One region of the Rhizobium sp. BK176 genome, then DNA from elsewhere that is predicted to be linked to it. Evidence: riboswitches for the same ligand, from Rfam matches in the RefSeq annotation. Region 1 holds a riboswitch; the other holds the start of a gene.
The links. Region 1 has a riboswitch for S-adenosylmethionine ahead of metA (homoserine O-succinyltransferase). Riboswitches for the same ligand answer to the same signal wherever they lie in the genome.
Positions count from the first base shown of each region.

Region 1 (5,051 bases):
GGACCATGCATCAGTTCGGCAAGCGAGAAGGCTTCCGCATGCAAACCGGCCGTTTCCTTGGCTTTCAGTGCTGCCTCGAGCGCAATAGCGAAGGCGGGACCACGACCCGCCGTATAGAGCGAGCTTGCCTCAAACAGAATGTCCTCGGCTGCCTTCGTATCGATTCCGTTGGTCGCCTCAAGGGCGTCCGGCAGCTTTTCCAGCGAGGCGTGCAGATCGCGCTTGCCGCTGATGGCGGCGGTGACGCCGGAAAGGGCGGCGACCGAGGCGATGAAGGACTTGGTCGCCGCTACGCTCTTTTCCGGGCCTGCGTTGAGGCCGAGCACAATGTCGGCCTGCTTGGCGAGTGGGCTGTCGGTGACGTTAACGACGGCGATGGTCGTTGCGCCGCCATGCTTCGCAGCCTCCTGCAAAGCGATGATGTCGGGGCTTGCACCGGATTGCGACACCGTGAAGTGAATGCCGCCCTTCAGATGCAGAGACGCGCCGTAGACTGATGCGATCGACGGACCGATCGAAGCGACCGGCACTCCACAGGTAATCTCGAACAGGTATTTGAAGAACGTCGCGGCGTGGTCCGAAGATCCGCGCGCTGCTGTGGTCACCACGCTCGGGGCGCCCGATGCAAACAGCTTCGCAATTGCGTCAAAGGCAGGCTTTTCCTTCTGGAGCAGTGTTGCGACGACCTCCGGCGATTGGCCGGCTTCCTGCAACATCAGCGAATGGGTTTCACTCATAAGTCATCTCCAATTCTTAATTCCGCAACAAAATCATATGCATCACCACGATAGTGGGAGCGGGTGTATTCGACGACACGCTGGTCTTCCAAGCGCGACACACGTTCGATCAGCAACGCTGGCGCACCGGCATTCACGTGCAGTGCAGCGGCCGACGACGGATCGAGAGTGACCGCCGTCAGCCTCTGCAGCGCTCGAACGGGGCGGTGACCGCTTGCCGTAAGCGCTTCGTAAAGGGACCCCTCGCCGCCGCCATTTTCACCAAGGAATTTTATCGGCACGACGGCGCGTTCGATGGCCAGCGGCAGCCCGTCGGCAAGGCGCAGACGATCAAGCCGAAGGACGGGTTCGTCGAGCCCTAGGCCAAGCAGGAACGCTTCTTCAGGAGATGGCGTATTGACCGTCCGCGACAAGATCCTCGCGGCCGGCGCGCGTCCGCGTGAGCGCATGTCCGCGGAGAACGAGGAAAGTCGCCATAGCGACTGCTCCATGCGCTCGACTTTGCTGGAGACGAATGTGCCGCTTCCGTGTCGCGACTCGAGCACGCCTGAATTCATCAAGTCGCGATAGGCGGTCCGAACGGTCACGCGCCCCACCTTCAACGCTTCAGCCAGATCACGCTCGCCAGGCAGGGCCGTTCCAGGCTTCAACAATCCTTCCTGAATGAGGCCGGTCAGGGCTTGCCCCAGCCGCTTGTAGAGCGGTCCGGTCAGCGCTTCGTCGCGCAGGCCGCGGCTCTTCAGTTCCGCCATCAGACTGGTTCTATCCATGTCGCCATAATAGAACCTATTTAGAACCAATCACAAGATCGAAAATCAGCTGGAAAAGAAAAAACCCTCGCAGGCGGCCTGTGAGGGTTTTCTTTGATCGGGCAGGGAGCGCGCGTTAGCTCTTCGAGAAAATATAGTCCGTTTCCTGACGCAACACTTCGCCAGGGCGCAAAACAGCGTTGGGGAACCCCCGATGGTTGATTGCATCCGGCCAGACTTGTGTTTCCAGGCAGAAGCCGGCGAAGGGGCCATATTTGCGCCCGTCAAGGCCGGGAACGGTCACGTCGAGTTTGAAGGCGGCATAGAACTGCACGCCGGGCTCCGTCGTGCGCACCTCCAGCGAAACGCCTGAATTCAGGCTGCGGGCGAGCGCGACAGACCGCTTCGCCGTTCGATCCTCGGAGAGGCAGAAATTATGATCGTAGAGCGCCTGTTCGCTGCCGTCGAACCGCTGCATCGGGGACATCTCGCGGAAGTCGAAGACGGTTCCGGCAACGGATCGGATTTCTCCCGTCGGAACCTGCAGCTCATCCGTGACGAGATAGCCGTCGGCCGCGATCATGATGTCGTGGCCGAGGGCATCGTCACGGCCGTCGAGGTTGAAGTAGGTGTGTTGGCAAACATTGGCGATCGTAGGCTGGTCGCTGATCGTTTCGTAGATGACGGACAGTTCGCCGTCGCCATGGACCCGGTACGTGGCCTGGATGGTGCAATTGCCGGGGTAGCCGGCGCGCCCGTCCACATCGACGATCTTCAGGACGACCCGGTCGACGTCATGCTCGACGATTGTCCAGTTTTGCTGGGCGATATTGCCGTTGCCGCCATGAAGATGCGTCACGCCCTTCTCGTTGAGATCGAGCTGATACTTCACGCCGTCCAAGGTGAATTTGCCGCCACCGATGCGGTTCGCGCAGCGGCCTGGTGTCGCACCAAAATAGGAGGAGTGAGTCGGGTAGCTGTCGAAGTCGTCGAAGCCGAGCACGAGGGGCGCCTCGTGGCCGTCGAGGCGGAGATCCTGAATAACGGCGCCCCAGGTGAGAACCTTGGCCGTCAACCCACCGCCTTTGATCTCGACGCGATGGACGGTTTCGCCCGATTTGGTCTGCCCGAAAACTTCCCGTTTCAACATTTCCGCCATTGCGACTGTCCTGATATACCTTCAAGTGAGGCAGGAACGTGCCCCCATTTACCGCAAACCGCAACGGGTGTGCCGCAAAAAAGTAATACTTTCAGTTTGCCTGCACTTCTTCAGCGTTGTGCTAACGCCGGCAGCGTTAGGCGTCCTTGCCGATATCGTTGAGATCGTAAGGGGTGGTTTGGTAGATCTCGTTGATCCAGTTGCCAAACAACAGATGAGCGTGGCTGCGCCAGCGGTTCTGCGGCGTCAGCGAGGGATCGTTATGCGGGAAATAGTTGTGCGGCATCTTGATCGGCACGCCGGCATTCACGTCGCGAAAATACTCGTCGGACAGGGACGTTGAATCATACTCCACGTGATTGAACATGTAGAGCCGCTTGCCCTTCCGTTCATGCACGAGGCAGACGCCCATCTCGCTGGATTCCATCAGGATCTCCAGGTTCTCCGACTTCTCGATATCGTCGCGGCGAACCTCGGTCCAACGCGAAACGGGAACCTCGAAATTGTCCGAGAAACCGTTCAAGTAGACCGACGATGGCTTCAAGTTCCGGTGGCGGTAGACGCCGAAAGCCTTCTCCTTGAGTTCGTACTTAGGAACACCGTGGAAGTGATAGATGGCGGCCATCGCACCCCAGCAGACGTTCATCGATGAATGGACATTGGTTTCCGTCCAGTCGAAAATCTGCTGCATTTCGCCCCAATAGTTCACATCCTCGTAGGGCAGCGTCTCGATGGGCGCGCCGGTAGTGATGAAGCCATCGAACTTGCGATGCTTCACTTCCTCCCACGTCTGATAGAAGGCGAGAAGATGGTCTTCCGAGGTGTTTTTTGCTTTGTGATTACCGACGCGAATGAGCGAAAGCTCGACCTGCAGCGGAGAGGCGCCGACCAGGCGAGCCACCTGCAACTCCGTCTTGATCTTGTTCGGCATGAGGTTGAGCAGGCCGATCTGCAGCGGCCGGATGTCCTGACGGATCGCCACCGTCTCGGTCATCACGCGAACGCCTTCCTGAACCAGGGTTTCGAACGCAGGCAAGGTATCGGGGATCTTGATTGGCATTGCGGTCACTCGATCAAAACAACGAATACATCGCTATCGGTCCGCACGCGGCCCTTTAGCAACTTCTTTAACGTGGCTGCAAGCCGGCCGGCCAAATCACCACGGAGCGTTTTAAATAGCGCTAGTCCTTCAGCGAATCAATTGCCTAAACGAATGGATGGGTCGATGTGAAGTCACTGCCGCGTTAATGACTGCTAGAATCTGTTGGTGGACATGGCGAGTCACCATGGTTATTGAAATAGAATGACGGCTAGGGACGCGTAATGGCAGATGACCTCGAAGGCAGGCCAAGCATTCAAGGGCAGGACAGAGTAGGGTACGACCTGAGCCTGGGCTATCGCTTGAAGGTGATGTTCTCGGCTTTCTGGCATTCACCGGTGCGAGGAAAGGTGCTGGTGATCGCGCCGGCGCTGATTGGCATCATTCTCGCCACTGCCTATGCGACCGTGATCCTCAACCAGTGGAACGCCCCGTTTTACGACAGCATCGCTCGACGAGATCTGCCTGGGTTTTTCCATCAGTTGAAGGTCTTCGCGGTGATTGCGGGCATTCTGCTGCTGCTCAACGTCGTGCAGGCCTGGCTCAATCAGATGACCGCAGTCTACATGCGCGAGGGCCTGACGCGGGACCTGGTCAGCCAGTGGCTTCAGCGCAAGCGTGCTCTCCGTCTCTCGGCCAGCGGCCTGATCGGCGTCAATCCCGATCAGCGTCTGCATGAGGATGCGCGCAACCTCGCTGAAAGCACCACAAGCCTCATGATCGGGCTGGTGCAGGCGACGATCCTGCTCATCAGTTTCATCGGCGTGCTATGGGACCTGTCCAGCGGCTTTGTCTTTCGTTTCGGCGCGCATTCCTTTTCCATTCCAGGTTATATGGTCTGGGCAGCCATTTTCTACGCGGCATCCGCATCCATTCTCAGTCAGCTGGTGGGTCGCAAGCTTGTAAAGCTCAACGCGGATCGCTTCTCGAAGGAGGCGGAACTGCGCTTCGCGTTGATGCATGCCAACGAGAACATGCCGGCTATCACCGTCGCTCGAGGGGAAGAAAACGAGCAGAAGCGTATCAATACCGACATCAGCGCGGTTCTCACCGTTATCAAGCGGGTAGCGATGGCCAATGTCAATCTGACCTGGGTATCGGCCGGTTACGGCTGGCTCGTCGTTGTTATCCCGATCATCGTCGCAGCACCGGCCTATTTCTCTGGCGGATTGACGTTCGGGCAGTTGATGGTGTCGGTCGGCGCCTTCAACCAGGTCAACACCGCCCTTCGCTGGTATGTCGCGAACTTCGGTCCCATTGCCGAATGGCGTGCCACGCTGATGCGTGTCACCGATTTTCGTCAGGCT
Region 1 covers NZ_JANUBV010000003.1:194,128-199,178, forward strand. The annotation lists gene FHT76_RS13680 (SIS domain-containing protein) at 1-737, opposite strand, end outside; gene FHT76_RS13685 (GntR family transcriptional regulator) at 734-1,507, opposite strand; gene FHT76_RS13690 (aldose epimerase family protein) at 1,623-2,645, opposite strand; gene metA (homoserine O-succinyltransferase) at 2,782-3,705, opposite strand; SAM riboswitch at 3,741-3,818, opposite strand; gene FHT76_RS13700 (ABC transporter ATP-binding protein/permease) at 3,969-5,051, shown strand, end outside.

Region 2 (5,051 bases), on a different contig from region 1:
GCGGACGCAGCCTGCCGCTCTTTACCGAAGTGTCGCAAATGGTTTCGGCCGTGCCGATCACCATCGCCCTCTTTCATGCGCTCCTGCATCCGTTCGGCCGCCCGTTCAAGGTGACGGCCAAGGGCGAGGACCGCGGGCGGGTCGAAGTCATTTATCCGATTGCCGGGACATTTCTCTGCGTCATTGTGCTGACATTTGTCGGGATGCTGAACGGACCGCTGCTCGGAACCTACAATGATCTCGACGGCTTCAGCGTTGCATGGGGCATGGTCGTGATGGTTTATGCCTTCGTGTCACTGCTCGTCTGCATCGAGCTTCCAAGAGAGGCGCTTGATGACATCGAGTTTCCCCTCGAGCGCCAAGGGCATGTCGCCAGCCGCGGCAAATCAGCCCCCTGCACCTTCGACACAATATCGATTCACAGGGCAAGGATGACCATGCAGGACGAGGTCGCCTTCGCCGACATGCGGTTGGGTGACCTTCTGATCTTTACGCCTTTCGCCGACTTCGATGTCGCCGGCCAAGTGACCGCCATGGACAGGGGGAGATCGGGCGTATCGGTGTCGATCGTCGGCATCAGGGACCGGCGGGATGCCTGGGAAATCAAGAAAACGCCGGAAGAGGTTCGCCAGAAGATGGTGCAGCGGATCTTCAGCGAGATGCCGGAAGTGATGCCGCGGCGCGCTTACCCGCTTGCGGCAGGAAGAGGCCTCTGGAAACGTATGTTCGCGCGCCCTTCGGTCCTTGTCGGTAAGCTGGAACGCCACACCGTCACCGCGCGGACACCGCAGCGCTCACGAAGGCTCTACCGCCCACCCTTTATCAGCCGTCGAACGCCGCTTCTCCAGATCGGCAGCAGGAACGTTGCCCCACCTCTCGCCGAATAATGGCGCACGCCGGCAGAGTTCTCAGATGCGGAAGTGCTTGGAGAGCTTCAGGCCCTGCGCCTGATAGTTGGAGCCGAGGCCGGAACCATAGAGGCTCTCCGGATGCTCCTGCATGTGCTCGTAGACAAGACGGCCGACGATCTGGCCGTCTTCGAGGATGAACGGGACCTCGTGGCTGCGAACCTCAAGCACGGCGCGGCTGCCGCGACCGCCGGCAGGGGCGTGCCCAAAGCCCGGATCGAAGAAGCCCGCATAGTGCACGCGGAATTCGCCGACCAGGGGATCGAAGGGGGTCATTTCGGCCGCGTAGTGCGGTGGCACATGGATGGCTTCGCGCGAGACGAGAATATAAAACTCGTCCGGATCCAGGATCAGTTCATTGCGACCGCGGCTATAGAGAGGTTCCCAGAAGTCGTAGATGTCGTGCTGCGCCTTCTTGTCGACATCGACGACCGCCGTGTGATGTTTTCCGCGGTAACCGATCAAGCCATCCTTGTCGCCAGCCAGATCGATCGACAGGGCAATTGCGCCGCCCGAGACGTTCGGCTGCTTGCTGGCAACCAGCGTTTCGGCATCGTGCAGCGCCAGAAGCTCTGGCTCGCCAAGCACGGAATGACCGACGCGGAAGCGAATCTGCGACAGGCGCGAACCGCGGCGCACGACGATCGGGAAGGTGCGCGGGCTAATTTCGAGATAGAGCGGACCGGAATAGCCCGCCGGGATCTTGTCGAACTCCTGAGCGTAGTCGGTGATGACGCGCGTGAAGATATCTAGCCGTCCCGTCGAGCTCTTCGGATTGGCCGAGGCCGACATGTCGGCCGGCAGGTCGAGGCGCTCCATCAACGGAACGATGTAAACGCAGCCTGTCTCAAGAACCGCACCCTCGGAGAGGTCGACGACGTGGAGGCTGAGGCGATCGAGCTTGTCGGACACAAGATGGGATGGGCCCGGCATGAAGCTCGCGCGAACGCGAAAAGCCCTTGCGCCGAGCCTGAGATCGAGGCTTGCCGGCTGGATCTGGTCGTGGTCCAAATCGCGCTCGCTGGTGAGACGTCCCGCCTCAAAGAGCGCAGCTATCGCGCGATCCGCCAAAATTCCTGTTTCGCGAGCCATCATGCCCCATCCATATTCGGTGGAGACAAAACCAAACTCAAGGAATTGACGCAAGCATAGAACGGCAGTATTGCACTTTTATCCCGTGGTGATTTGGCCGGTCGGCTTGCAGCCACGTTAAACAAGTGGCTAAAAAGACCGGGTGCAAAACCGGTCTGCTTTCGCGGCCGGTTTTTTTGTTGTTTGAAAGTGGTGATTCATGAGCAAGACTTGGCGCCCCGCAACCCAACTCGTTCACGACGGCTCTCTGCGCTCGCAATACGGCGAGACCTCGGAAGCAATCTACCTCACGCAGGGCTTTGTCTATGACAGCGCGGAAGCGGCGGAAGCACGCTTCAAGGGCGAGACGGAGGGCTATATCTACGCCCGCTACGGCAGCCCCACCAACGACATGTTCGAGAAGCGCATGTGCGCGCTCGAAGGCGCCGAGGAAGCCCGCGCTACCGCTTCGGGCATGGCAGCCGTCACGGCAGCAATCCTCTGCCAGCTGAAGGCAGGCGACCACATCGTTGCCGCCCGCGCACTTTTCGGTTCGTGCCGGTGGGTCGTCGAGACACTCGCGCCGAAATACGGCATCGAATGCACGCTCGTTGATGGCCGCTATCTTGAGAACTGGGAAAAGGCGATCCGCCCGACCACCAAGGTGTTCTTCCTGGAAAGCCCGACTAACCCGACCCTTGAGGTGATCGATATCGCCGGCGTTGCCAAGCTTGCCAACCAGATCGGCGCCAAGGTCGTCGTCGACAACGTCTTTGCAACCCCGATCTTCCAGAAGCCGCTTGAACTCGGCGCCCATATCGTCGTCTATTCGGCCACCAAGCACATCGACGGCCAGGGCCGCAGCCTCGGCGGCGTGATCCTCTCCGACAAGGAGTGGGTCACCGAACATCTCCAGGACTATTACCGCCACACCGGCCCTGCGATGTCGCCATTCACGGCATGGACGCTGTTGAAGGGGCTTGAGACCTTGCCGCTTCGCGTCAAGCAGCAGACCGAAAACGCAGCGAAGATCGCCGACTTCCTGGCCGAGCAGCCGAAGGTCGCCAAGGTCATCTATCCAGGCCGCAAGGATCATCCGCAAGCCGACATCGTCGCCAAGCAGATGAAGGGTGGCTCGACACTGGTCGCCATCGAACTGAAGGGCGGCAAGGAAGCGGCTTTCGCCTTGCAGAACGCCTTGCAGATTGTGAAGATCTCCAACAATTTGGGCGATGCCAAGAGCCTGATCACCCACCCGGCGACGACGACGCACAAGAACCTGACGGACGAAGCGCGGGCAGAACTCGGCATTTCCGGCGGCACGGTTCGTCTGTCTGCAGGCATCGAGGACACGGACGACCTGATCGAGGATTTCGCCCAGGCCCTCGCAAAAGTAAACGCCTGATTGGTCTGGCATCGGCCGGATTGAAGCAAATCCGGCCGACAGCCATACGCCCTTTGTCGCAAGCAAGACTGCCGAAAATCGGACTTAATACGCGAAACTTCTTGCCATTACAGGCATTTCGGACGTGATCGACTATCGGTTTATTGACGGATTGGTCGCTGTATAAGATACCGGTAACGTATGTTGACTATGGTGTAGGTATGTACCGCGCCCTTACACGAGACATTGAAGTCGTCGTCGAACCCTTTTATCTGGAGGAGCAATCCGATCCGGAGGACGATCGCTATGTCTGGGGCTACCGGATCGTCATCAGCAACAATTCCGACAAAACCGTGCGACTGGTGAACCGCTATTGGAACATCACCGATCAGAACGGTATCGTCGATGAGGTCACGGGCGCCGGCGTAGTCGGCGAGCAGCCGCGCCTTTCTCCGGGCGATACGTATGAATATTCCTCGGGCTGCCCACTGGATACGCCATCAGGACTGATGTTCGGCCACTACCAGATGGAAACCGACGAAGGCGAGCTTTTCAATGTCGAAATACCCGCCTTCTCCCTGGATTCGCCAGGACTTCTCAGGGTCCTGAACTGATCACTCGGCAGCTTGCGCCACCTCTTCCACCTCGAAGCGATAGGTGGTGGAGCAGAATTCGCAGGTGACAGAGATCTTGCCGTCTTCCTGACTGGCATCGATTTCTTCGCTCGAGAACCCCTTCAGCACACCCTTGATCTTCTCACGCGAACAACTGCACCGATCGAAAACCTCTCTCGGTTCGTAGACGCGAACGCCTCGCTCGTGGAACAGCCGGTAAAGCAGCCGCTCGGTGCCGACCTGCGGATCGGTCAACTCGTCGGCATCGATCGTATCGACGAGCGAGCGCGCTTCCATCCAGGCATCGTCTTCCTTGTGGGTGCTGCCAGCCGTGTCGCCGTCGCCCCCATGCAGGTCCGGCTGGCGCATGCGCTCCGGTGCTTCCGGCAGGAACTGGGCAACGAGCCCCCCTGCCCGCCAGCGATGACGCGGCTTGCCGGCTTCGTCGCGATCGAAGAGTTCGGCCGCAGCCAGACGCACCTGCGTCGGGATCTGCTCCGACTGGCGGAAATAGGTGCCGGCAATCTCCTCGAGCGTTGTACCATCCAGCGCAACGATGCCCTGATAGGGCTGGCTGAACTTGCCCTGGTCGATGGTAAAGGCCAGCATGCCCTTGCCGAGCAGCTGCTCCGGCTCGATCTGGCCGGCGGCAATCGCCTTATCGAGGAGGCCTTGGTCGAAGCGTGCATAGGCACGCACGTTCTCAGGTGTCGAGAAGTCGCAAACGAGCAAGTCCACCGGGCCGTCGCCCTTGGTCTGGACCGTGAATTTACCTTCGAATTTCAGCGACGTGCCGAGCAGCACCGTCAACACGACGACTTCGGCGAGAAGCCTCGCGACGGGCGCAGGATAGCGATGGCGCTCGAGGATCGCGTCGAGCATCGGGCCGAGCTGGACGGCGCGGCCGCGCACATCCAGGCCCTCGACCTGAAAAGGAACGACATGATCATCACCGGCGAAATTGAATTCGCCGAGGGCGGCTGCAGGTTCTGCCATGGTCTTCTCCTAGTCTGAGAGCGGGCGGACAAGAGTGTCCATCCGCTCGCGCGGCCACCGGGCCTTCCGGCCAAACGT
Region 2 covers NZ_JANUBV010000004.1:252,785-257,835, reverse strand. The annotation lists gene FHT76_RS16655 (glycosyltransferase) at 1-887, shown strand, start outside; gene FHT76_RS16650 (2'-deoxycytidine 5'-triphosphate deaminase) at 909-2,003, opposite strand; SAM riboswitch at 2,076-2,154, shown strand; gene FHT76_RS16645 (O-succinylhomoserine sulfhydrylase) at 2,200-3,384, shown strand; gene apaG (Co2+/Mg2+ efflux protein ApaG) at 3,585-3,977, shown strand; gene FHT76_RS16635 (Hsp33 family molecular chaperone) at 3,978-4,973, opposite strand.
Region 2: another riboswitch for S-adenosylmethionine. It lies ahead of FHT76_RS16645 (O-succinylhomoserine sulfhydrylase); the one in region 1 lies ahead of metA (homoserine O-succinyltransferase).